DNA from 4 places in the Paenibacillus sp. FSL H3-0469 genome. Region 1 is predicted to be linked to each of the others. Evidence: riboswitches for the same ligand, from Rfam matches in the RefSeq annotation. Region 1 holds a riboswitch; each other region holds the start of a gene.

What was found. Region 1 has a riboswitch for cyclic di-AMP ahead of NSS83_RS04250 (APC family permease). Riboswitches for the same ligand answer to the same signal wherever they lie in the genome.
Region 2: it holds a riboswitch for cyclic di-AMP, as region 1 does, so the genes downstream of both, NSS83_RS19950 (3D domain-containing protein) here and NSS83_RS04250 (APC family permease) in region 1, are expected to answer to the same signal.
Region 3: it holds a riboswitch for cyclic di-AMP, as region 1 does, so the genes downstream of both, NSS83_RS20305 (C40 family peptidase) here and NSS83_RS04250 (APC family permease) in region 1, are expected to answer to the same signal.
Region 4: it holds a riboswitch for cyclic di-AMP, as region 1 does, so the genes downstream of both, NSS83_RS09345 (hypothetical protein) here and NSS83_RS04250 (APC family permease) in region 1, are expected to answer to the same signal.

Annotation. Positions count from the first base shown of each region.
Region 1 covers NZ_CP150302.1:997,365-1,003,323, reverse strand. Annotated here, with positions in the region: gene NSS83_RS04265 (ATP-binding protein) at 1-1,292, shown strand, start outside; gene NSS83_RS04260 (DsbA family protein) at 1,386-2,150, shown strand; gene NSS83_RS04255 (disulfide oxidoreductase) at 2,147-2,581, shown strand; cyclic di-AMP (ydaO/yuaA leader) riboswitch at 2,808-2,968, shown strand; gene NSS83_RS04250 (APC family permease) at 3,097-4,914, shown strand; gene NSS83_RS04245 (ABC transporter substrate-binding protein) at 5,089-5,959, shown strand, end outside.
Region 2 covers NZ_CP150302.1:4,524,473-4,530,431, forward strand. Annotated here, with positions in the region: gene NSS83_RS19940 (HD domain-containing protein) at 1-358, shown strand, start outside; gene NSS83_RS19945 (TatD family hydrolase) at 412-1,182, shown strand; cyclic di-AMP (ydaO/yuaA leader) riboswitch at 1,382-1,606, shown strand; gene NSS83_RS19950 (3D domain-containing protein) at 1,895-3,055, shown strand; gene rnmV (ribonuclease M5) at 3,217-3,768, shown strand; gene rsmA (16S rRNA (adenine(1518)-N(6)/adenine(1519)-N(6))-dimethyltransferase RsmA) at 3,765-4,649, shown strand; gene yabG (sporulation peptidase YabG) at 4,724-5,632, shown strand; gene NSS83_RS19970 (Veg family protein) at 5,903-5,959, shown strand, end outside.
Region 3 covers NZ_CP150302.1:4,595,174-4,601,132, forward strand. Annotated here, with positions in the region: gene NSS83_RS20280 (hypothetical protein) at 1-276, shown strand, start outside; gene NSS83_RS20285 (4a-hydroxytetrahydrobiopterin dehydratase) at 486-761, shown strand; gene NSS83_RS20290 (cytochrome c) at 893-1,249, opposite strand; gene NSS83_RS20295 (GNAT family protein) at 1,376-1,861, opposite strand; gene NSS83_RS20300 (C40 family peptidase) at 2,143-2,634, opposite strand; cyclic di-AMP (ydaO/yuaA leader) riboswitch at 2,639-2,781, opposite strand; gene NSS83_RS20305 (C40 family peptidase) at 3,169-3,597, opposite strand; cyclic di-AMP (ydaO/yuaA leader) riboswitch at 3,655-3,793, opposite strand; gene NSS83_RS20310 (hypothetical protein) at 4,006-4,839, opposite strand; gene NSS83_RS20315 (M1 family aminopeptidase) at 4,849-5,959, opposite strand, start outside.
Region 4 covers NZ_CP150302.1:2,110,929-2,116,887, forward strand. Annotated here, with positions in the region: gene NSS83_RS09340 (SPFH domain-containing protein) at 10-1,440, opposite strand; gene NSS83_RS09345 (hypothetical protein) at 1,459-2,013, opposite strand; cyclic di-AMP (ydaO/yuaA leader) riboswitch at 2,498-2,680, opposite strand; gene NSS83_RS09350 (TetR/AcrR family transcriptional regulator) at 3,293-3,919, shown strand; gene NSS83_RS09355 (MMPL family transporter) at 3,949-5,959, shown strand, end outside.

The DNA of each region.
Region 1 (5,959 bases):
GACAAGTGCTCTATTTGCAGGATTCCATACTGGGAATGATCCTCTGCGGCTCTTTCCTGTTCATTGTGTCGATCGTCCTTGCTCTGCTGTACAGGGACCGGCAGCGGATACTCCAGTCAGCAGCCTTCAACGAGCAGCGGTATACCGCACTGTTCGAGCATAACCCTGATATGGTGATCTGTATTGATCCTGCACGCAAGAAGATTATCAGTGCTAATCCTGCTCTGCGGGACATTACCGGATATAGCAGAGAAGAACTGGGGAATTATAAGGCGATACTGTACAGCGAACGGGATGAAACGGCCGTGCGGGATGCCGTAACACGCGCTTCACGGGGGCAGCCCTCCAAGCTGGAGCTGAAGGTCCGGAGCAAAGGCGGGGAGCAGCTGATCTGCAGTGTCACCGTCTTTCCTTTGCTGCATCATACGGAGCAGTGGGTCTATATCGTGGCCGAGGATGTGACCGCCCTGATGAAGTATCAGTATGAGCTGCTGGAGGCGAGGGATGCTGCGGAGAGTGCTGTGACGATGAAAAGCGAGTTCCTCGCCACCATGAGCCATGAGATCCGCACGCCGCTGAACGGCATTATCGGCGTCAACCAGCTGCTGGCTGAGGAGATCAGCAACCCTGAGCATCTGGAGCTCCTGCGGCTTCAGAGTACAAGCAGCCATGCTCTGCTGAATGTGATGAGCGATATTCTCGATATCTCCCGGCTGGAAGCGGATGGCCTCACGCTGAACAAGGATACTTTCGGGCTGAAGGCGCTTCTCCAGGGCTGTATGGACCTGTTCACGGTGAGCACACAAGACAAACCATTAACCCTGAAGCTTGAGATCGAAGAGGGGCTTCCCGACAAGTTCACCGGAGATGCTGCGCGTGTCCGTCAGATTCTGATCAACCTGATCGGCAATGCGGTGAAATTCACGCCATCCGGCACGGTAACGGTTAAGGTGGAGTCCTATGGCGTCAGGGAGGCTGCTCAGGCGCTGCAATTCATGGTGCGCGACACGGGCATTGGCATCTCACCGGATAAGCTGCAGCTGCTCTTCCAGTCCTTCTCACAGGTGGACGGGTCGCATACCCGCAAATACCCCGGGACGGGTCTGGGCCTTGCGATCTGCAAGAAGCTCGTAGACCTGATGCAAGGAGAGATCTGGGCAGAACCGGCAGAAGGGGGCGGCACACAGTTCTTCTTCAGAATTAAGCTGCAGTCACAGGAGCATTCCCCGGAGGTGTTTTTCGGCAAGGATACAGGAGGCGGGGAGTCAGCAGAGGAGAATGAAGCCGTATAAGACAGCGATTGCCAACAAGAGAGTTAACATTATATACTTTGAAAGTAACTATTCTTTTATCACGACAGTCCTGAGGACGGAAAGGAACTCTCTTTGAGCAAAACAAAAAAGAACAATGTCATGGCTCCCCAGATGAGTAAGCAGGAGAAGCGCAGGGCAGAGCAGGAACAGCAGAAGCAGAAAACGAGAATTCTGATCGTGAGTACGGTGGCCATCGTCGTTATTATTTTTGTAGGCTTATTCATGCTTGCTTCGAAGGACTCTTCGCCTGCAGGCACAGACAGTAAGCCGGTTGCCTTCAATTACAGTGAAATGATGCGGCTCGGCAAGGAGGATGCTCCGGTCAAAATTGTGGAATTCGGTGATTTCAAATGTCCGGCTTGCGCCCAGTTCACCGGTGTGATCAAACCGCAGATCGTTCAAGGTTATGTAGATCAGAATAAAGCAGCCTTCTATTTCGTGAATCTGGCCTTCATCGGCAAGGATTCCAGAACGGCCTCCCTGGCAGCGCTATCGGTGTATCATCAGAACCAGGAAGCGTTCTGGAAATACTTCGATGCGATCTATGCCAACCAGGGGAATGAAGACAAGGAGTGGGCTACGCCCGACTTCATGGTGAGTCTCGCCAAGCAGCTGGAGCTGCCGGTGGATTATGACCTGCTGCGCAAGGATATTGATGACCGCACCTATGCGAAGGAACTGGACCGGGATATTCAGCTTGGCTCCGATACGGGCGTAACGAATACGCCATCCTTGTACGTGAACGGCATCAAGGTGAACGAGCCCTTCAATATGGAGGCGATTGACGCCCAGATTCAGGCAGCAACAGCAGCAGCGGGAGCAGGGGCCGCCCAATGACCGCCTTCTCTGCCTTCTGCCGGCGTAATTGTCTCTACTTGGCCTGGTTCGTCTGTGTGGTAGCTGTAGCGGGCAGCCTGTATCTCAGTGAGGTCCTGCATTACGAGCCGTGCAAGCTGTGCTGGTTCCAGCGGATCTTCATGTACCCGCAGTTGTTCCTGCTGGGGATCGCCACCTACCGGGCGGACAAGCGGATCATTCCTTATGTGCTTCCTCTTAGTCTGATCGGCGGCTGCATCTCTATTTATCATTATGCAGAGCAGAAAATTCCGGCGCTCAGCAAGGTGCTTCCCTGCACCATTGGCGTACCGTGCAACAAGGATTATCTGAATTGGTTCGGATTTGTAACGGTCCCTCTGCTTGCACTTATAGCCTTTGCCTTAATCTCCATTCTGCTCTGGACAGGACGCAAAGAGGAGCCTGCAGAGTAAGTAGCTGACGGGCAGAAGGAAGAGAAGAGAATGCCCTTAATTTTAGCAAAAAATATTATACAAAAACCCTGTAAAATCACGTGTTAAAGGGATAATGAAAGAGAATGAAAGATCAAGACATACCGGATGATGAATTTGGTTGTTTTGAGTGCTTTTCATTCTTTTTTCATTTGTTTCCACGCTTTACGGAAGACGCGTTGTAGCTTAATATTAGTCCTTGTGAGAAGTTGAATATGCGCTGAATTTTCCGGATGGAAAAACGGGGGAACCACACTTTGGCCAAGGCCAAAAGGGGTGAATCGGAGCGGGCCGCCAGGGCCTGTAACCGTAGGGCTACCACAGTCCGAATCCGCCAGCTAACCTCGTAAGCCAGCAGTGGGATAATGACCATGCACTCTAAGGCATGCGGATCATTTCCGTATGCTTATTTTGGTGCCTGCATTTATGAAATCCACTTATGAAAACAGCGCAGGGAAACCCGTTTCAACTTAACCAAGAGAGGAACTGTTACTACAATGGTAAGCAAGGTAAAACGACTATTGATCGGGCGTCCGATGAAGTCGAACGAACTCGATCATGAAAAGTTATCCAAGGTGAAAGCACTGGCTGTCCTGTCTTCTGATGCGCTCTCGTCTGTAGCCTACGGAACAGAACAAATTCTAATCGTACTGGTGGCCGCCGGGTTCACCGCCATCTGGTACTCATTGCCAATTGCATTAGCCGTATTGGGCCTGCTGGCTATTCTGATTTTATCCTACCGGCAGACGATCTTCGCTTATCCCCAGGGCGGGGGCGCGTACATTGTCGCCAAAAGCAATCTGGGGGTGCATACCGGCTTATTGGCCGGCGGCTCTCTGCTGGTGGATTACATTCTGACGGTGGCGGTAAGCGCCTCGGCGGGGACGGATGCGATCACTTCAGCTTTTCCAAATCTGCATAATCATAGTGTCCTCATAGCGGTATCTGTTATCTTGCTCTTAACGATTGTTAACCTGCGCGGGGTGACCGAATCGGCTTCGTTCATCGCTATCCCGGTCTATCTGTTCGTCGTCTCCATCTTCGTGCTGATTATCGCAGGGATCTTCAAATATGTAACCGGCGGGGCTCATGCCCAGGTTCCTGAGATTGGCTCGGCGGTGTCGAACGTGAGTATGTTTCTGCTGCTGAAGGCATTCAGCTCCGGCTGTTCGGCTCTGACCGGGGTTGAGGCTGTCTCCAATGCCATTCCAAACTTCAAAGCGCCGGCGGAGAAAAATGCAGCCAAAACGCTGATGCTCATGGGCCTCATTCTCGGGGTGATGTTCACAGGCATTACGCTGCTCGCTTACTGGTACGGCATCATGCCTGATGAGAAGGCTACCGTGGTCTCACAGATTACCGAGTCTACCTTCGGCCGGGGCGGGCTGTACTTCTTCATTCAGGGGATTACGGCGGTTATCCTGTTCCTGGCAGCCAATACGGCATACTCAGCCTTCCCGCTGCTGGCGTTCATGTTCGCCAAAGACAAATATCTGCCCCATGCCTTCATGGTGCGCGGCGACCGGCTCGGCTTCTCCAACGGTATTATTTTCCTCGGCGTCATGTCGGCAGTGCTGGTAGCGGCGTTTCACGGGAATACAGAAGGACTTATTCCATTATATGCAGTAGGGGTATTCATTCCGTTCACGCTATCGCAGCTTGGCATGATGGTCCAATGGTACAGAACGAAGCCGCAAGGCTGGCAGAGCAAGTTCGCCGTGAATACGGTCGGGATGCTAACTACATTAACGATCACCATGATCTTCATCATCACCAAATTCTCCAGCGTGTGGATGGCTTTCATCTTCCTGCCGGTCGTCATTATCGTGTTCCACCGGATTCACCGCCATTATATGAATATTGCCGATCAGCTGCGAATCTGTCCGGCAACAGATAAGCCTTGTATCAAAGGAAGCACCGTAGTCGTTCCTGTCGCCGGTGTGACCCGCGCTGTACTGCATTCGATCAGCTATGCGAAGTCTTTGACCGATAATGTGGTCGCTGTATATGTAGGCTTCGATGAAGAAGAGATTCACAAGATGGAGCAAAAGTGGGAGGAGTGGAACCCCGGAGTTCGCCTGATCGTCCTGCGCTCCCGTTACCGCAGTATTATCCGCCCGCTGGTGAAGTTCATCGATACAGTAGAGTGGAAGACCTCTTCAACGGATCATATTACTGTCCTGATTCCGCAATTCGTGACCAAGCATTGGTGGCAGGCAGTGCTGCATAATCAGACCAGCTTGTTCATCCGCTCTTATTTAATGAATCAGAAGGACATTGTCATCGCCACGGTTCCTTTCCATTTGCATAAATAATATAGAGGATTATAGGAAGACGGCTGTTTCTGCTTATTGCGGAGGCGGCCGTTTTGCCGTTACTATAAGTTATTGGTTGACATAGAGAATGAGAATCAATATCATCAGTATAGACAAGAAGAAAGTAACAGAGCTTTTGCCAATCATGAGGGTAACATACAGGAGGGGTATTCAATGTTTTCGTTCAACCTGCAAGGATCAAGAAGCGGGAAGCTGGCGGTGGCCGGACTTATGACTACAACACTGCTGCTATCCGCTTGCGGAAATAATAATAGCAATGCAGGCAGTAACGGTGGAGCAAGCACTGCACCTGCAGCAACCGTGGAAGCCACTGCGGATGCCACTGCGGATGCCACTGCGGTGCCTGCAGCAACTGCCGCACCTGCGGTGGAGAAGACCGTAACGGATGCGATGGGGCATAAGGTGACTGTTCCCGCTAACCCACAGCGTGTCATTGCTTCTTATCTGGAAGATTATCTGGTAGCACTCGGCGTGACTCCGGTTGCCCAATGGTCTACGAAGAATGGTACTCAGAAATACCTCGATGCTGAGCTTAAGGATGTTCCGCCGATCAGCTATGACCTGCCGCTGGAAGCCGTCACCAGCTTCACTCCTGATTTCCACATCGTCCAGTCGGAAGGCTCGGTTCAGAACGGTCTTTATGACCAGCTGAACAAAATCGCACCAACCTATGTACTGGGCGACGAAGTCAGCAGTGACTGGCGCGCGGCTACGCTCAAAATCGGTGAGCTGCTTAATAAAACACCAGAAGCTGAGAAGGCTATTGCAGACTATGACCAGAAAGCGGCTTCGGCCAAAGCGGCTGTGTCAGCGGCAATTGGTGATGATTCGGTAGCTGTTCTGTGGCTGGTGTCCAAGAATTTCTTCATCGTGGACGAGACCCGCAGCAGCGGTGCAGTATTATATGGCGATCTTGGAGTGAAGCTCCCGAATCTCGTGACCGATATTCCTGCGGAGTCCAGAGCACCGTGGAACCCGATTTCACTTGAGAAATTGTCAGAGCTGACTGCAGAGCATATCATTC
Region 2 (5,959 bases), 3.5 Mb from region 1:
GTTTATCCATCGTAAACTGTATAAATATGTGGAGATGGAGCATTTGGATTCTGACATGATTGGCGAAATCCGCCGCAGCTTCGCCGGTGCGGGACTCCGGCCCGATTATGACCTGGAAATTGATTATCCCACCGATCTTCCCTATGATGTATTCCGTCCGGGAGACGGCTTTGACAGCAAGCAGATCCTGCTTCTGGACAAGCATGAGCGGCTGAGGGAAATCTCCGAGGTCTCGGATATTGTACGCTCCATCAGCGGTATTCACCGCGGCAGACACCATCTGTATTTTCCGCAGGACAGGCTGCAGAAAGCCCTTCCACAGCTGCCGCCATCCATCGCAGAGATTTTTGCCAAATAACCAATCAAGCTTGGAATTATAGATACAATAACAGGCCGAAAGGATGTAATGTAATGCAGTTATTCGACACCCATACCCATCTCGATGCTCCACAATTCGACGAAGACCGCGAAGAGGTCATTGCCAGGGCACTGGAAGCCGGCGTCAGCAAGATGATCAACATTGGCTTTAACCGGGACACGATACCGACCACCATGCAGCTTGCCGAGAAATATGATTATATTTATGCAGCTGTTGGCTGGCATCCCCAGGATGCCATCACGATGAAGGACGGAGACCTGGAATGGATCGCTTCCTTATGCGCTCATCCCAAGGTGGTTGCCATCGGTGAGATCGGGCTGGATTACTACTGGGACACCTCTCCTAAGGATGTACAGCATGAAGTATTCCGCAAGCAGATCGGGCTGGCCCGTGAGCTGAAGATGCCGATCTGTATTCATAACCGCGATGCTCATGAAGATGTGATCCGCATCCTCCGCGAGGAGAAGGCGGGCGAGGTTGGCGGTGTAATGCACTCCTTCTCCGGCAGCTGGGAAAGTGCCAAGATGTGTCTTGATTTGGGCTTCCATCTTTCTTTTGGAGGACCGGTTACGTTCAAGAATGCACGGGTGCCTAAAGAGGTGCTTGCCCAGACTCCGCTGGACCGGCTGTTGATCGAAACCGACTCCCCTTATCTGACTCCGCACCCCTTCCGGGGCAAGCGAAATGAGACCGCTCATGTGAGGCTGGTAGCGGAGGCGGCCGCGGCAATAAAAGGGATTGAATTACAGGAATTGGCGGAAATTACGTATGCGAACGCACTGGAACGATTTGGTATACTCTGAAAACGGGAGTAAATGCGGTGAAAAATGAAGTATAGCGGATATATTAAACTTTTATAACGGAAAAACGGTCGATTATTACAATATTTTAATCATTTTTTTACGTAAACGTGGTTGAATCGTCCTTTACAACATGTATCAAAACAGGATATCATCTTTTCAGTGCAGTGAGCTGTTGTAACTGTGACAGTCACTAATTTCATGGATCGTCTCGCTGAGTCTCCGGATATGGAGAATGGGGGAACCAATAATGCTCTGCCGCATGAACGTAGTACAAATGCAGAATTGCCGCAGGCATTGTTTGATTTCTTTACGTGGTCTTGGGGTGAATTTGAGGGCAACCGCCGTGAGCGGGTGACCTGAGATAGGGCGTCTCTCTTATGTCCGAACCCGACAGCTAACCCCGTAAGCGCAAGTAAGAGAGGAAACCTCGTGCATAAGCATTCCGACGTATTCGATACCGGGAAGCCACGAAAGAGTCCTCTATGAACTCTTTTTTAGGCTTCTTTTGTTTTGAATAATGAGAATGCTCCCGGCATACTGTTATATAACAGATCTCCGGAGTAACTATGCCGAGCAGGCGATCCATGAGCAGGAAACGCTGAAGCAAGTGCGGGCGTATCCTGTTGCAAACTCAAACCTAGTTTCGTCAGAAGTGATACAGTCTACCTTGATATAACTTGGACGACGGGGCTATGTAAGGAGGATGGAAAGAGTGGGCGTATTCCAACCAGAGGTATCCCATGATTCGCAATCATCCAGCAGGTCTTTCGCATTACGGTTGAAGCAAGTAAATCCCCGCGTAGTTTTACTTGCCGGTGTGGCATCGATTGTTATCGCACTGTTAATACTGCTGTACGTACACGGTCAGAGCAAGAAAGAAATTACTCTAGTAATAGACGGACAGGTACAGACACTGGAGACGCGGGAAACGCTGTTCAGTGATGTGCTGGCTAAGGAACAGATTTCGCTGCAGGCGCATGATGAATTATCTATTGGCCTTAGTGATGAAATAAAAGACGGCGACCGTATCGTGATTAACACTGCGCAAAAGTTCGCTCTTACCGTAGACGGAAAGACCGAGACGTTATTTACGACCGAGGATACCATTGGTCAGGCCATCGGCAAGCTGGGCTACAGCCTCGAAGGCTTAGACAAGATTTACCCTTCGCTAGAAACCGCAGTATCTGCAGACATGGAAATCAAAATTGTCCGGATTAACAAGCATGTGGTTCAACGGACAACTAATTTGCCTTTCCGGGTCATTAAGACAGCAGACCCCTCATTGACTAAGGGAACCGTAAGAGTAGCGCAGGCAGGTAAGCCTGGCGTAATGATCCAGCACATCGAGAAGATCTATCAAGATGGCGAGCTGGCATCCATGCGCATGATCGGCAAGGAAGTACAGACGGTTACCAAGGACAAAGTCATTGCCATTGGAACCAAGCCGCTTCCTAAGCCCGTTGTAGTTACTGCCAAAGTCTCCAAACCTGTAACAACCTCCAAGTCATCTAAAGCCAGCGCAAAGGCCAGCAATGTTACCAGTAAGGCTGGTGTGGATTTTGAGTACAAAAGAATGATCAAAAACGTATCCATGACTGCGTATTCGTCGCAGGAACCGGGTATTGGAACACGTACTGCCTCCGGCACACGCGTAACGGAAGGCCGCACTATAGCTGTAGATCCTAGTGTTATACCAATTGGCTGGTGGGTGTACATTGAAGGATTAGGGTTTCGCCGAGCAGAGGATACCGGCGGTGCCATCAAAGGCAACAAGGTGGATGTCTATTACGATTCACTGAGTCATGCCCGTAATTTCGGCCGCAAGTCGCGCACACTTTATGTGATCGGACCTGTGAAGCCGGAGCTGAACTAAACGTAATGCCTTTTGCAAATTAGCGGTTAATACGATATAGTGAGGGAAGCACTTACGGAATTTTTGAGAGCTGCCGCTCATCACTTATACATTCTTTAGCCAAAAAGAAGGGGAGCGAATCCTCTTCTTTTTGCGTTCTGGAGTAAGGAGTAAAAATATTTATGATTAAAGAGCTAATTGTAGTTGAAGGGAAAAGCGATACCGTTGCCGTTAAGCGGGCGGTAGAGGCCGATACGATTGAAACCGGGGGTTCGGCAGTGGATAGCAGGGTCATTGCCAAGATCAGGCTGGCCATGGAGCGCCGGGGTGTAATCATTCTTACCGACCCGGATCATGCCGGAGAGCGAATCCGCAAAATTGTTGCGGCCAAGGTGCCGGGCTGCAAGCATGCCTTCATCCCGGAGAAGGATGCCACCCGCAAAGGCGATATCGGAATAGAGAATGCTTCGCCTGAAGCTATCCGCCATGCGCTGGAGCACGTACATACCTCCTTCGAGGGGGCACCGGCTATCATCGGGCTGGATGAGCTTATGACCGCAGGTCTAATGGTGCATCCCCGGGCGGCTGAGCGCAGAATGCAGCTTGGCAATCTGCTCGGTATCGGTTATTGCAATGGCAAGCAGCTGTACAAACGTCTGGCGATGTTCGGCATTACCCGCGAAGAATTCGCGCAAGCCCTCGCCCAAATTGATCAGGGAGGCATCACTTCATGAGCGGTATCGACAATATCTCGTCCCCAACAAGAACCAAAGCGATAATTCAGCGTTACGGCTTCTCCTTTAAAAAAAGCCTGGGCCAGAACTTTCTGATTGATCAGAATATTCTGGATAAAATCGTGGATGCCGCCGGTCTGGACAGCACAGCCGGTGCGCTTGAGATTGGGCCGGGGATCGGAGCACTGACGGAACGGCTGGCGATGACGGCCGGGGCTGTCACAGCGGTAGAGATTGACCGCAGGCTGATTCCGATTCTTAGAGATGTCCTGTCGCCATACTCCCATGTGAAGATCCGTAATGACGATGTACTGAAGGTGAATCTGCAGGAGCTGTTCGCTGAGGATTTCGCGGGCAGGGAGCGGGTTAGTGTCGTAGCTAACCTGCCGTATTATGTGACTACACCCATCCTCATGAAGCTGCTGGAGGAGAAGCTGCCGCTGGATAATATCGTAGTCATGATCCAAAAGGAGGTTGCTGAGCGTATGGCGGCCTCTCCAGGCGGCAAGGAGTACGGCAGCCTGAGTATTGCCGTCCAGTATTACAGCGAGCCTGAGCTGGTCTGTATGGTGCCGCGTACGGTGTTCATCCCGCAGCCGAACGTGGAATCGGCTGTGATCCGGCTGAAGGTCAGAGAACGTCCTCCGGTGGAGGTAGCGGACGAGAAGCATTTCTTTGGTGTGGTTCAAGCCTCATTCACCCAACGGCGCAAGACAATTGCCAATAATCTTAAGGCCCGCTTCTTCCCGGAAGAAGGGCGTGAGCGCCTGGAGGCGCTGCTCTCCGAAGCCGGAATTGAACCGTCGCGGCGCGGTGAGACGCTTAGCATTGAAGAGTATGCGAGGCTCAGTGCGGTTCTTCTGGCCGCAGGCATCGCATAGAATACAGAAAACCCTCCCGGCGGATGAACCAACCGGGGCCTTTGCCCATAACATGGGGTAGAGGTGGTGTTGTGATGAATCTAGGAGACTTGGTCATTCGTAAATCCTATGGCGGCGATGTGACCTTCCGGGTAGACAATATATTGCAGAATAGAGCAGTCATTAAAGGCACGGAGTTCCGTCTGCTGGCGGATTCTCCGCTGGAGGATCTGGTTCAGGTGCCTCCTACAAGGGTTACCGAGCGGGGAGCGCGCGCGCAGATCAAGGCAACAGAATCTCTTACCTGGCTGCGTAAAGACCGGCAGATCCAGAGCCAGCGAAGCGGAGAGAGCGTATCGGGGTCCACGGGAACCTGGGGCCCGTCTCCGAAGGAAGCGGCATACTTTGAAGTGCCGGGCAAGGTCCTGCATTTGGATGGGGATGCGCTCTATCTGAAGAAGAGCCTGAGCCTCTACGAGCAGCTGCGCATACCGGCGGAGGGACATCATGTCAACGAATCCAAAATGGCGGAGACGCTGTACCGTCTGCTGCCCCGTGTGCGTCCCGATATCGTAGTGATTACCGGCCATGATGGAGTACTTAAGCAACAGCAGAATTATGATCTGTACAGTCTGAGCAGCTATAAGAATTCACAGAATTTTGTGGCAGCCATCCAGGTGGCCCGTGAATATGAGCGGAATTTTGATGCTTTGACGATTGTAGCCGGAGCCTGCCAGTCGCACTTTGAGGCTCTTCTGGGCAATGGCGCCAACTTCGCCAGCTCTCCGGGCAGAATACTCATTCACGCTCTGGACCCGGTGTATATTGCGGCCAAGGCCTCTTTTACCTCTATCCGGGATACGGTGAACTTAAGCGATGTCCTGAGCCATACGATCAGCGGCAATCAGGGGATGGGCGGAATAGAGACGCGGGGCAGCTTCCGGATCGGAATGCCCCAGCTGCAGAACCTGGCTACGCTGAAGGTTGCACCTTCCGTGCTGTAGCCGGGCAAGCGATAACTGAACAGGTCGAAGGAATAGGGTAAGCATTCGTGCTTATCCTATTTTTGCTGCGACGAAAGCCGCTTATGACACAAGATGAGCCAGGGGGAAGCCAGTCATCATTACGGATAACAAGGTGCTTAAGTCAGGACTTTCCCCGTCTAAAAAAATTCCGTTGACAACTTTTTTATCATCATCTATAATTATTTATTTAATTTGACAAGTGGTTATAGAAGTTGTATAATGGACAAGGAAAGAGGTGGTCGTCAGGCAATGGCTAATAACGCGCTGTTGGAAATTAAACGCAGTCTTGAAGCTCACGTCGGTCAT
Region 3 (5,959 bases), 3.6 Mb from region 1:
AGAGATTACGGTGAAATTCTGGTTGAACTGACAGGAGCCGTTGGACGGATTTCAGACGGGTACATTTTTTTTGAAATGGAGCCTGAAGAGTGGACGAATCTGCCGGAGGAATCAAGGCAGGAGGTCTGGGAGGCGCTTGCGGAAGACCTGTTCTACGCGCTGGGCAATGAGCCGGTCATTCAGGTGGGCAGCGGAGTTGTAATGTACGATAAAGAAACACACCGCATTAATATTCTGCTGGGTGATGAGGATTTGGCTTCGGTCGTTCTTGTATAAAGCAGGGGAAAATGCGGCAGCGGGTTTGTCCCGGGCATCCGGCCATGTTAAAATTGGAAGTGGAGTACTAATTGCCGGGATGTCAGAATACATTTAATCAAAAATCTTTGGCCTGGCACATCCCTTGGACTTTCAGAAGCTGAGGGATGTTTTATTTGAAGGAAAGAGCAGGCTCAAGAAACCGTTAACTTAGCAAGGGAGGAAACGAATTGCAATTAACTGAGGAACAACTGCAGGAGCAGATCGGCAAGCTTGAGGGCTGGAAGCTGGAGAGGGATAGGCTGGTGCGCAAATATATGTTCAGTGAATATATGAAGGGGATTGCTTTTGTAGATGAGGTAGCTACAATTTCGGAGGCCTTTGACCATCACCCGCATATCACTATTGATTACAAGACGGTAGTTCTGCGGCTGGCTGCAGATGTGGAGAAGCTTGATCTCCGCCAGGCGCATGAATTTAATGAGGCATTCGAGAAGACCCGCTAGAGGACAAGGCCCCTATGAAGACAACAGGAATATCTGAATAATAGAAATGCCCGTGCAAGGATCATTCGTTATCCTAGTCACGGGCATTATACATTTGGAATGAGGAGCATGGTGTTAGTACAGGATGCGGATTATTTCTTCTCCGCCAGCCATAGAGCTACATTGGCAATCTCTTCAGGGGCCAGCCTGTCTTTGAAGGAAGGCATCTGTCCGCGGCCCTTGGTGACTATGCTGTAAATCTGAGCTGCGTCATGCGAAGCGCCTTCCTGCTGCAGGCTGGGTCCCGCCCCGCCCTGAAGCTGGTCACCGTGGCAGGAGATACAATTGGCCTTCACTGTGGCTTCTGCGCCCGCAGCGTCCAGCACAACTTCCGGCATAGTCGGCTTGTTCTGTTCGGCTACCTCGGATTTACCGGGTAAGGTAAACATTAAGATTACTGCAAAGGCACAGGCGGCAAAAAACAAACCGCTCATGATCCATTTCTGCATCTGCATCCGTCCCTCCATGTAAGCTGCTGACTCCATTATAGCGGATGGTGAAGCGTTATCATAGTATGTGTGTCAAAAAAATGAACACAAATGATCCATTTTTTGCAAAACAATCTGTTTCCGGTGCTATTCCTCATAGACCATGCAATAAAAAGGCTTATTGCCGGTCGGAGTGCGGCGTTCATAGGTATCCGTTATAGTGAACCCGCATTTCTGGTAAGCGCGGATGGCGCGCTGGTTCCAGGTCAGCACCTCCAGGTCGATCTCACGCTCCGGGTAACGCGCCCGTGCTGCCTGAACAATAGCTTTCATGAACAGATGCCCCATGCCGTGACCGCACAGCTCGGGCCGCATTCCAACACCAAGCCGGACTACCCCCTCCATCGGAAAGAGCTGGGCGAAGCCGCACAGATCCCCCTGTCCGTTCACTACAGATACATATTGCTCACTTCGCAGCTGCGGGTCTCCGAACTCCACGCCCAGCGCCTGCATCTGCTCCCAGGACATCCAGCCGTAAATATTATACGGAGGCTTGTAGCTCCACTCACAGATCTCAGCGGCATGCTGCGGCTCCATAGGCACCACATAAAAGGTTAGCGGGGAGCTTATCATTAGGCGAGGCCTCCTTCCAGACGAAACGGTACCATCCTTTAAAGAGGCGGCAAAGCCGTTTCTGCTTGTTCTTAATATTAATTATATACAAAAACGGCTAGTTTCGACGCAAATTCCTTGCGGAAATGCAGAAACTTGACAAACGCCAATAATTATTTTCCGAAAGTTCAGAATCGGTGTTTTACAAATATAGAGGCGGGTAAGTAATTTTATAGACAAAAAAAAGCCCTTCTCCAAGATTTCGGCAAAAATCTCGGAAAAGAGCGTTTGGTTACAAAGGATTATTGTACATCATCATTGTCTTGGGAATCCGAAGCTACATTCTTGTAAGCATCTGTACTCATGATTCGTTTGGCGCCAACGTAACGGTTGACGTAATAGCTGTCACTCAGCGAACTGATGGTTACACCACGTGAGGAAGAGGCATGGGCGAATTCGCCGTCACCGACATAAACACCGACATGAGACACGCCTTTACCATTGGTATTAAAGAATACAAGATCGCCCGGTCTCATCTCGTCACGGGACACGGCAGTGCCCATCTGATACTGGGAGCCGGATTGATGGGGCAGGTTAATGCCGATCTTATCAAAAACATACATTGTAAATCCGGAGCAATCAAACCCGTTAGTTGATGTACCGCCGGACACGTATTTGGTTCCGATGGCTTTGTCAATCACTTTATCCATTTTGGAATCCGCGAAAGCGCTTCCTGCTCCGATGGTGAAGATAATGGACAAGCTTAGTACTGCGGCTGCTAGCTTCTTCTTCAAAAGTAAATACCCCTTCCAATGCCTACGAGGTTAGCTTAAGGGTTCGGTTGAAGGTCCCCTATGACCCCTCTTAGAATAGGAGGTCAATTCACCCAAAGTGGTTCCCCCGTTTCCCTAATTCATTAGGGAACTCGGCACGACTGTTGATTAGGATTAGCGGTTCATTCAATACATGACAAAACCTTTGTTAAAAGCGATTCAATAATTACAAAAATGTTACTAAAAGCTCACTGCGATAATTGTAACAAAGACTAATGCGCTTGGCAATCACTTATAACATATTAATGCATCTTTTTTGCTGTTTTTTAGAGTTATAGCCCTTTCGAAAGACTCATATCTATGCGCAGGGATTATTTTATATGATTTTTTCTTTGTTTTTGCAATAAAATGCTGTTTCAAGGCTGTGGATTCGGGTAAAAGGTAGAATAAGGAAAAGGAAAAACCCGGAAATGATTACGGCAATAATCATCCCGGGCTCGTATAAGTTACATTTAGTTGTTAGAGGCGGAAATATTCGGGGTATGCTTCAAGGGTTCAATCGTAAGCGACAGCTTGGTAGGCTGTTGTGCTCATTACTCGTTTGGCGCCAACGTAACGGTTGGCCCAGTAGGACTGGCTCATCGAACTGATGGTTACACCACGTGAACTTGAGGACTGTGCGAACTTCCCGTTTCCAACATAAATACCGACATGGGACACTCCATTACCCAGGGTATTGAAGAACACGAGATCACCGGAACGCAGATTGCTCTTGGATACACTTGTTCCAACTTTGTACTGTGCTTTGGAGGTACGGGGCAAGGTAAGCCCGACATTTTTGAATACATACTTGGTAAATCCGGAACAGTCGAAGCCGCTGGTGGTTGTGCCCCCGGTTTTATAAGATGTCCCAATGGTTTTTGAAATCACAGTATCCATTTTGGAATCTGCGAAGGCACTGCCTGCTCCGAGTGTGAATACCATCACAAGACCTAGTGCTGCTGCGGTGCATTTTTTCTTGAAATTCTGACTAATCAAAAGATGTACTCCTTCCAGGGCCTGCGAGGTTAGCTTAAGGATTCGGTAGAAGGTTCCCCTATGACCCCTCTAAAGCGAGATCAATTCACCCAAAATATGGTTCCCCCACTTCCCGGTGCAGGGAATTCGGCGTTTTGTGCACCAGAACAGTGACTTATCGGCATTGATTAAATTGCAATAGTTACGGAAGATTTTGCTTTAAATATTACAAGTTTGTTACTACTAGTACAGCCATCATTGTATCAGAGGATTTAGCCTTTTGCAAATGCTTTTGTCCTCCGGTTCAAGCAAAAAAGAGTCCTGCTCCCTGATAAGGGGCTGTGACTCTCTTTAGTATGCCGCTTCAGCAGCTTATTATTGTGGAAATGATTTACTGGACCAGAGGTGATACTGGGCAGCGATTCCCCACATATTCAACAGCGTGGAGGGCAGCGGAGCTGCCTGGCGGAGCATAAGTGCCGGCAATCCGGGATAGAACAGAGCAGAGGCGCTGCAGAGCAGAATTACGGCCAGGCTTCCCGCCCCCAGAATGACGGAAATACCGATCGAAGGCATCAGCACCTTCAGGCAGATTAGCAGCGAGGAGAACATGCCGGTACCTGCGGTATAGCCGAACTGCATATAGAGCAGAAGCTTGCGGACAAGGAAGAGATAGAGCAGCCAGCCCATTACATAAGGCACCAGCCTGAGCAGGAGCTGTACATCGAGAACGCCGCTGAGCAGATGACGGTACATACGCGGAAGCAGCCAATAGAGCGGCAGGAGGGTTAGCGCCCATTCAGCGAGGCTGAACATCAGCACCGGCAGCCCATATTTTCTCATTCCGGGAAAAAAGAACAGTCCCCGCGCTCCGTCGCGCTCCTGGTGAAGCTCGTGCAGCAGCCCTGCACGGATAAAGGGAGTCACCAGCAGCCTTAGCACTGTCAGCGCCAGCAGCATCCATAGCCAGTGCTGGACGGCAGGGTCGGTGTGCAGCGCGGTCTGCCCTTCGATATAATACAGCAGCCTGCCTATTCCGCTGCCGCCGGCATTTGCATCCGGGTAGCGGAGCAGGACAGGGACAACCGCGCTTTTAATGAATTTGTACAGGAAATATCCCCAGAACAGCCGGTAGATAAATAGCAGAATCAGTATATAGAACTGCTCTTTCATGCTGATCCAACCGCGGGCAATTGAACTTTTCACCATTCCTTCACCTCACCAGACAAGAGTTCCGAGCAGGGTTTCAAGCAGAGCAGATGCGCTAAGCGTCCAGCGGGAGAGTGTACGCGGCTCGAGCTCCGCCATTCTGAAATTATTTAGATGCCTGCTCTCCAGCAGAATGGAATGCCCCGGATCGATCTCTGCGGAGACCAGCGGCGCTTTATATGCTAACTCAAAGGAGGTTGCCTTACCCTCGCCATTCCAGTATTGCTGCACAGTGTACCCGTCTGCGAAGGTGAATTTAACGGGAACATCGGGGTACAGGCTGCCCTTATTGCTTACATCGACCACAGCGCTATAGCGGCTGCCCCCGCCATCGCTGTTGTCCGGTTTGACCGTGAGCCTGATATCATCAACTGCGAAGTCGGGTGCACCCCCGCTATAGACATACCGTTCAAAATAAGTCTGCCAGGATTGCTTGGTCACTTTCTCCACAACCTTCTGGAAGTCGGCGGTGGACGGATGCTGGAAGCGGTATTTGCGGGCATAAGCGGCGAGGATGGCATCCATATTCTTGGTCCCCGCGATCCGTTCGATATCCTTCAGCACCAGCTTGCCGCGAATGTACACATTGCGTGTGTAGGCATCATCACCAGTATATTTCCAGGTCTCCAGCTTAAGGGGCTGTGAGGAGGACACCAGGCTGGACTGCAGCGGGAGGCTAGAGACAACACCATATTCCTGTTCCATCAGCCGGTCTTCGGCATAAGAGGTAAAGCTCTCATCAAGCCAGGCTTCTTCGAATTCATTACTGGCCACCAGACCGTAGAAATACTGGTGCCCGATCTCGTGGATGATTGTGCGCTCCAGGGAAGTGCCTGGTGAAGTATCCGTGGCGCCGAAGGCGGTAATCAGGGTCGGATACTCCATTCCTCCGGCTCCGTTGCCGGACTCCGGCGGGACAACAATCGACAAGGTTGAGTAGGGATAAGGGCCGTACCACTTGCTGAATGCCGTCAGTGCAGCCTCAGCCGCCTGGAAGTAACGTTCCTGGAGATGCTTGTGCAGCGGGTCCAAATAGAGCTTAATCTTCACCCCGGGCACCTGCGGGGCGGAGAAAGCCTTCTCCGCAACCACGAAATCAGGCGATGCCGCCCAGGCGAAG
Region 4 (5,959 bases), 1.1 Mb from region 1:
ATTCCTCATCTACTCCTGTCCATGTTCATGATCCCGGCCAAATAACCCGCTGAGCGCCTCTGTTACGTCCATGCCGGTAAGTGTCTTGGTCAGCTCAGGCACCTGGGCCATGATTTTGGCGATATCGCCGGTAATTTTGTTCACGCCAGAGGAAGCGCCGTCCTGAGAGATGACCGTGATCTTGTCTACCTTGGCTAGCGGGGAGGCGATTTTCTCAGCCAGCTCCGGCAGGATTTTCAGAAATTCCACGGTCAGGGCAGCTTGAGTGAACTGTTTGTACGCCTCAGCCTTCTTCTGAAGTGCTCCCGCTTCCGCCGCTCCGGCGAGCTGTACGATCTCTGCATTCGCCTTCCCTTTTGCCAGCTCCGCCTCTGCTGTTGCCAGTCCGCGCTTGGTTGTGGTAGCTGCCTCGGCTTCCGCCTCCAGAATCTGCCGCTGCTTGGCGGCTTCTGCTCTCATGATCGTCGCCTGATTCTCCGCCTGGGCAGGCTTGATTACCGTCGCCTCCAGCTCCTTCTGCTTCAGCTCGACCTCAATCTCCCGGACTGTGCGGTTGGCTTCGGCCTCCATCTGAGTGATTTTCACCTGTTCCGTAACCAGTGACTGCTTGATCTTGTTCTGCTGCAATTCGTACGCCAGATCCGCTTGCGCCTTCTTCACCTCGGTCTCCAGCTTGAAATCCGCCTGCTTAATATTCAGCTCCTTCTCGAACAGGGATTCCTTCGCACGGGCGGCGGTTCCCGCTTCTATGGTCGCCTGATGGGCATTGGCTTTGGCAATGGAGGATTCCTTCTCCGCTTCGGCCTGCTTGATCTGAATGTCGCGTTCGGCTTCGGCCTTGGCAATACTGGCGTCGCGGCGGATACGCTCAATCTCGGGCACCCCCATATTGTCGATGTACCCTTTGTCGTCGGTAATCTTCTTGATGGTGAAGCTGACCACCTCCAGCCCCATTTTGTCGAGATCCTCTGAGCAGGTCTCCCGCATCTTGCTGTTGATTTCGTCTGGGGTCTTGAGTATGGATTCTACACTGAGCTGGCCGATGAGGCCGCGCAGATGACCCTCCACCGAATGCAAAATAATCGTCTCACGGTCCTCTTCCGGCCGGTCAATGAACTGTTCACTGGCAGTGAGAATCGCGGTTGGATCGCTTTTAATCTTAATTTGGGCGACTGCCTCCAGGTTCAGCTTGATGCCTTGACGAGAGAACATGGCCTGCGCCGGGATAACATCGAAGCTCATCAGCATCATGGAGATGGTTTTATTGTTCTGAAAGCCGGGGATGACGAACGTCCCGCCGCCCTGAACCACTCTTTTGCCGCCGAGACCGTATACGATCATGGCCTGATTGGGCGGAACCTTTTTATACGCGGTCACAATACTGGTTAACGCCAGCAGAATCACTACAACAATAGCTCCGGTTACATATAAAATTAACATTTGCTCCGACACTCCCCGTTAGTTATGTTCCATTTCCCGTTCGAACAGAGTGACCGCTGCGATCCCCTTATCCGTCTTCACAATAATCACCCGGTCGCCCCGCAGCAGCTGCTGGCCGGATTCCGCCCGCACGCCGATGGAGCGCATGGTCCCGTGCAGCACATACTTCATCTCTCCCACAGCCCCATCCGCTGCGGCGATGCTGATATACCCGAGCTGGCCGGCCGGATCATAATCCAGTTCACTCATACTGCTGTCATACCGGGTCATCACCCGTGCCAGCACGGTGTAGAGCAGAATGCCCGGCAGCAGGGCAATCAAAGTACAGACCAGCACTACGGCAAGCAATTGCATCCCGCTGTAATTGACAAGCATATACCCCGTGCCGCCCCAGACGGTGACAAACACCATCAACGGAAGAATCGGCAGGAAGCCCGGTCCACCCGCATCCCCGCCCCCGACATGCAGGTGGCCTGCCAGACCATGTCCATGAATGCTGCCGCTGAGGATAAGCAGGAGGCCCACCCAGAAGCAGACGATAAATACAGTAACGATGGTAACCCCTCCTTTCAATGTAATGTGATGATGCATTAGCTGACTATTTGGGTGATGCGGAAACAGACTAATGTGGTACATACAAGACTAATTCGTATTTAAATTGACTAATTAATGTTGTTATATGATTTAATTGTGCTTCTCTCCGTCACTATTTCCTTTAATTTTCACTTTAGGCTGCTTGGTTAGTAGGGGCTGAGACGCAACTTGGCATTGCCGGGATTCAGGTGCACTTGTGCTCTTCATTTGCTCGTTTAGCCAACATTGCCGGGATTCAGGTGCACTTGTGCTCTTCATCCTCCCACTTTCCTCTGCATTTGAGGGATTAATCCCTCTCATTTCCACCTCCAGCCCATTTTCAGCGCAATCTGAGGGATTAATCCCTCTCATTTCCGCATCCAGCCCATTTTCAGCGCAATTAGTGGGATTTATCCCTCTCCTGCACAACAAAAAGACCACAGCAGCAGGGCTCTCCGTGGTCGGTTAATCGATCATGGCGCTCATCCTCTCTCTTCGAGGCTTACGGGGTTAGCTGACGGATTCGGACAGCGAGATTGCCCTACCTCACCAGAGCCATAGTAGCACGCTGGCAAGGATTCACCCCGGGTACTCAGCAGCCCATCCTTAAGCCGCCTGCACCAGTTGGTTCCCCCGTTCCCGTTACGGAATTCAGCCATTTCAAGAACAGTGTCATTTCATTCGGTTGTTGATTGAATCTTACGCCTGCAGCCATTTAATGTAAAACCTCACGGATGACAAAAGAAGCCAAAATTGCTGTCCCTTCGCGAATGAAGGCGCATTCTTCAGCTCTGCTCTTATCCGCCCGGGGATTTGCTCGCGCTATCGTCTGTTTACACCAACATTACTCATCCTCTCACTTACTCACCTACTCACTTACTCACCTAGTCATCTACTCATCTACTCATCTACTCACCTACTCACCTACTCACCTACTCACCTACTCACCTACTCACCTACTCACCTACTCATCTACTCATCTACTCATCTACTCATCTACTCACCTACTCATCTACTCACCTACTCATCTACTCACCTACTCATCTACGTACCTACGCACTTACTCGCCTACTCCACCATTTCTCATTATCCTCACAATGACTTCCTCCTAACTCATCCCTCATCCCCCACCTTTTTTCTCCAGCTCATTATTACAAATTTAAAACATTCACACTTCCGTCACTCGATGCTCATTGTGCAATCTTTCCCTTTGAGCAATAATAGAATCTATAGATTCTATAGCGCCTTTAACTTTTGAAGAAAGGAGGAACGTTGAAATTTGAATTCGAAACTGAATTTGCGGGACAAAAAAAAGGAAGCCACCTCCTACGCCTTAGCCGTAGCGGCCTTCGAGCTTGCGCTTGAGCATGGCATGGACGGCTTCATTGTCGACGATGTTGTTCAGAAGGCCGGGTATTCCCGGCGGACTTTTGCGAATTACTTCTCCTGTAAAGAAGAGGCAGTCGCTGCCTACTTCATTGGCATTATTGCTGTCCAAGAGAAAGAGGAAGAAAATAACCCGCTGGCTGCTCTGCCGCCCGATGCTACACCGCTCGATGCCCTGTACAATCTGCTGAAGCTGCAATTCACCTCGGAGTTCCTGCATAAGCTGCGGCAGTTCGTCTCTTTGGCGAATCAGTATCCGTCTCTGGAGCCTTACATTCTCAATGTCTTTCGGCATTTGCAGATCACCGCCCAGGACACGCTGGAGCAGTTCACCCGTGGACGGTATGCCGATGGATATACCCACCTGCTGGTAGGTGCCGTCTATGGGGCCTTCGTGCCTATCTTGGACGGACGGCTGAATGTCATGCTGCCGGGCGAACAGCTGAGTGAAGGCTCCGATGCCATGCTGTTTGAACAATACCTGAATTCCATGTTTGCTTATTTACGCAACGGCTTCTAAATTCACAGATAAAGAGGAGAAACCATTACATGTCTACCTTTCTATACCGCTTAGGAAAATCTGCTTATGCCAAGCCTTGGGCCTTCATTGCAGTCTGGATCATTGTACTCGGAGTTGTAGGCACCCTGATTGGAGTCAACGGCATTCAATCCAGCTCTGAGATGAAAATTGAAGGCACTGAGTCGCAAAAAGTGCTGGATAAGCTGACAAAAGAGCTGCCCGCTGCTGCCGGAGGGCAGGCAAGCATCGCCTTCACTGCGCCGGAAGGAGAACGTCTCGATACGCCTGAGCGTACTGCGCTGCTCCTGAAGGCCATTAATGATGTGTACAACATGGAATATGTCATTAACCCTATGGAGCTGGCAGCCCAAGCGGCTGCGGCGGCCCAGGGCGCCGGTGCTGACCCTTCCGCCGCTGATCCTTCTGCCGCCGCGGGCCAGGGCGCTGCCGCCGATCCTTCCGCCGCTGCCGATCCTTCCGCTGCGGCCGGCCAAGCTGCCGCCGACCCTTCCGCCGCTGCCGGCCAAGCCGCCGCCGCCGATCCTTCCGCCGCTGCGGGCCAAGGCGCTGCGGCTCAGGCAGCCCCGTTCGGCCCGCTGATGGCCGACGGGATGCCGGTTCCCGGCGTGATGCTGTCGGCTGACGGCAGCATTGCCCTGTTCCAGTTCCAGTTCACCGTTCAGCAGACATCTCTGCCATCGGATGTGCCGGATAATATCATCGATACCGTATCCGAGGTCGAACAGTCCGGTTCAGGCATTACGGCGATTCCAAGCGACTCGCTCAAAAGCATGCCGGCCATCGGCTCCACAGAAGCGATCGGCGTGGCCGTTGCTGCCGTCGTATTGTTCCTGACACTGGGCTCAGTCGTAGCCGCAGGCCTGCCGCTGCTGACCGCGCTTCTCGGAGTCGGCATTAGCGTCGGAGGTGCGTTTGCCCTCGGCAGCCTGATCCAGATGAACGATATTACACCGGTTCTTGCCGTGATGATCGGTCTCGCCGTAGGGATCGACTACTCGCTGTTCATTGTGAACCGGCAACGCCGTCTGATCCTGGATGAGAAATTAAGCGCAGCGGAAGCAGCCAGCCGTGCTCTGGGCACCGCAGGCAGTGCTGTATTCTTCGCGGGTCTGACCGTTATTATCGCCCTGTGCGGCATGCTCGTCATTGGCATCGGCTTCTTATCGACAATGGCACTTGTGGCTGCGGCCAGTGTTCTGATCAACGTCCTGCTGGCCTTATCCCTGCTGCCTGCGCTGCTCGGACTGGTCGGTGAACGGATCGTAACTGCCAAAGCCCGGACCAAGCACAGCACCGCAGCCAAAAAATCACAGCACAGCTTCTCCCATCGCTGGGCGAATGCCACAGTGAAATACCGCTGGGCCATCATTGTACTCGTAGTGCTGGTGCTTGGCACAGCCGCAATTCCGGTGACCAAGATGGAGCTGGGTATTCCATCCGGCGCCTCGGCGAACCTGGATACTCCGGCCCGCCAGAGCTATGATGTCATCTCCAAAGGATTCGGCGAAGGCTTCAACGGCCCGCTGCTGCTGGTCGCTGAGACGAAGAATCCGTCTGAGAAGATCTCCATGCCAGTCCTGGGCAAGCTGGTTCAGGAGCTGCAAATGCACGATAATGTGACCCTAGTCTCTCCGCTTGGTGTCAGTCCCACCGGCGATATCGCTATTATCAGCCTAATTCCGAAGACGGGTCCCACTGACACCGCAACGAGAGATCTGGTGCAGGAGCTGCGCGATCCGAATTCCGCTCTGACCACCGGCAACAATATCAATCTTGGCGTGACCGGCTTCACCGCCATCAATATTGATATGTCCTCCAAGCTGTCCGATGCCTTCCCTGTATACATCGGGATCATCGTAATCCTGTCGCTGATCATTCTACTGCTGGTGTTCCGGTCGATTATCGTGCCAATCAAAGCGACCGTCGGCTTCGTGCTAAGTATTCTTGCCACCTTCGGCGTGACCACCGCCGTCTATCAATGGGGCTGGCTGCATTCGCTGTTCGGCTTCGATACCGGCG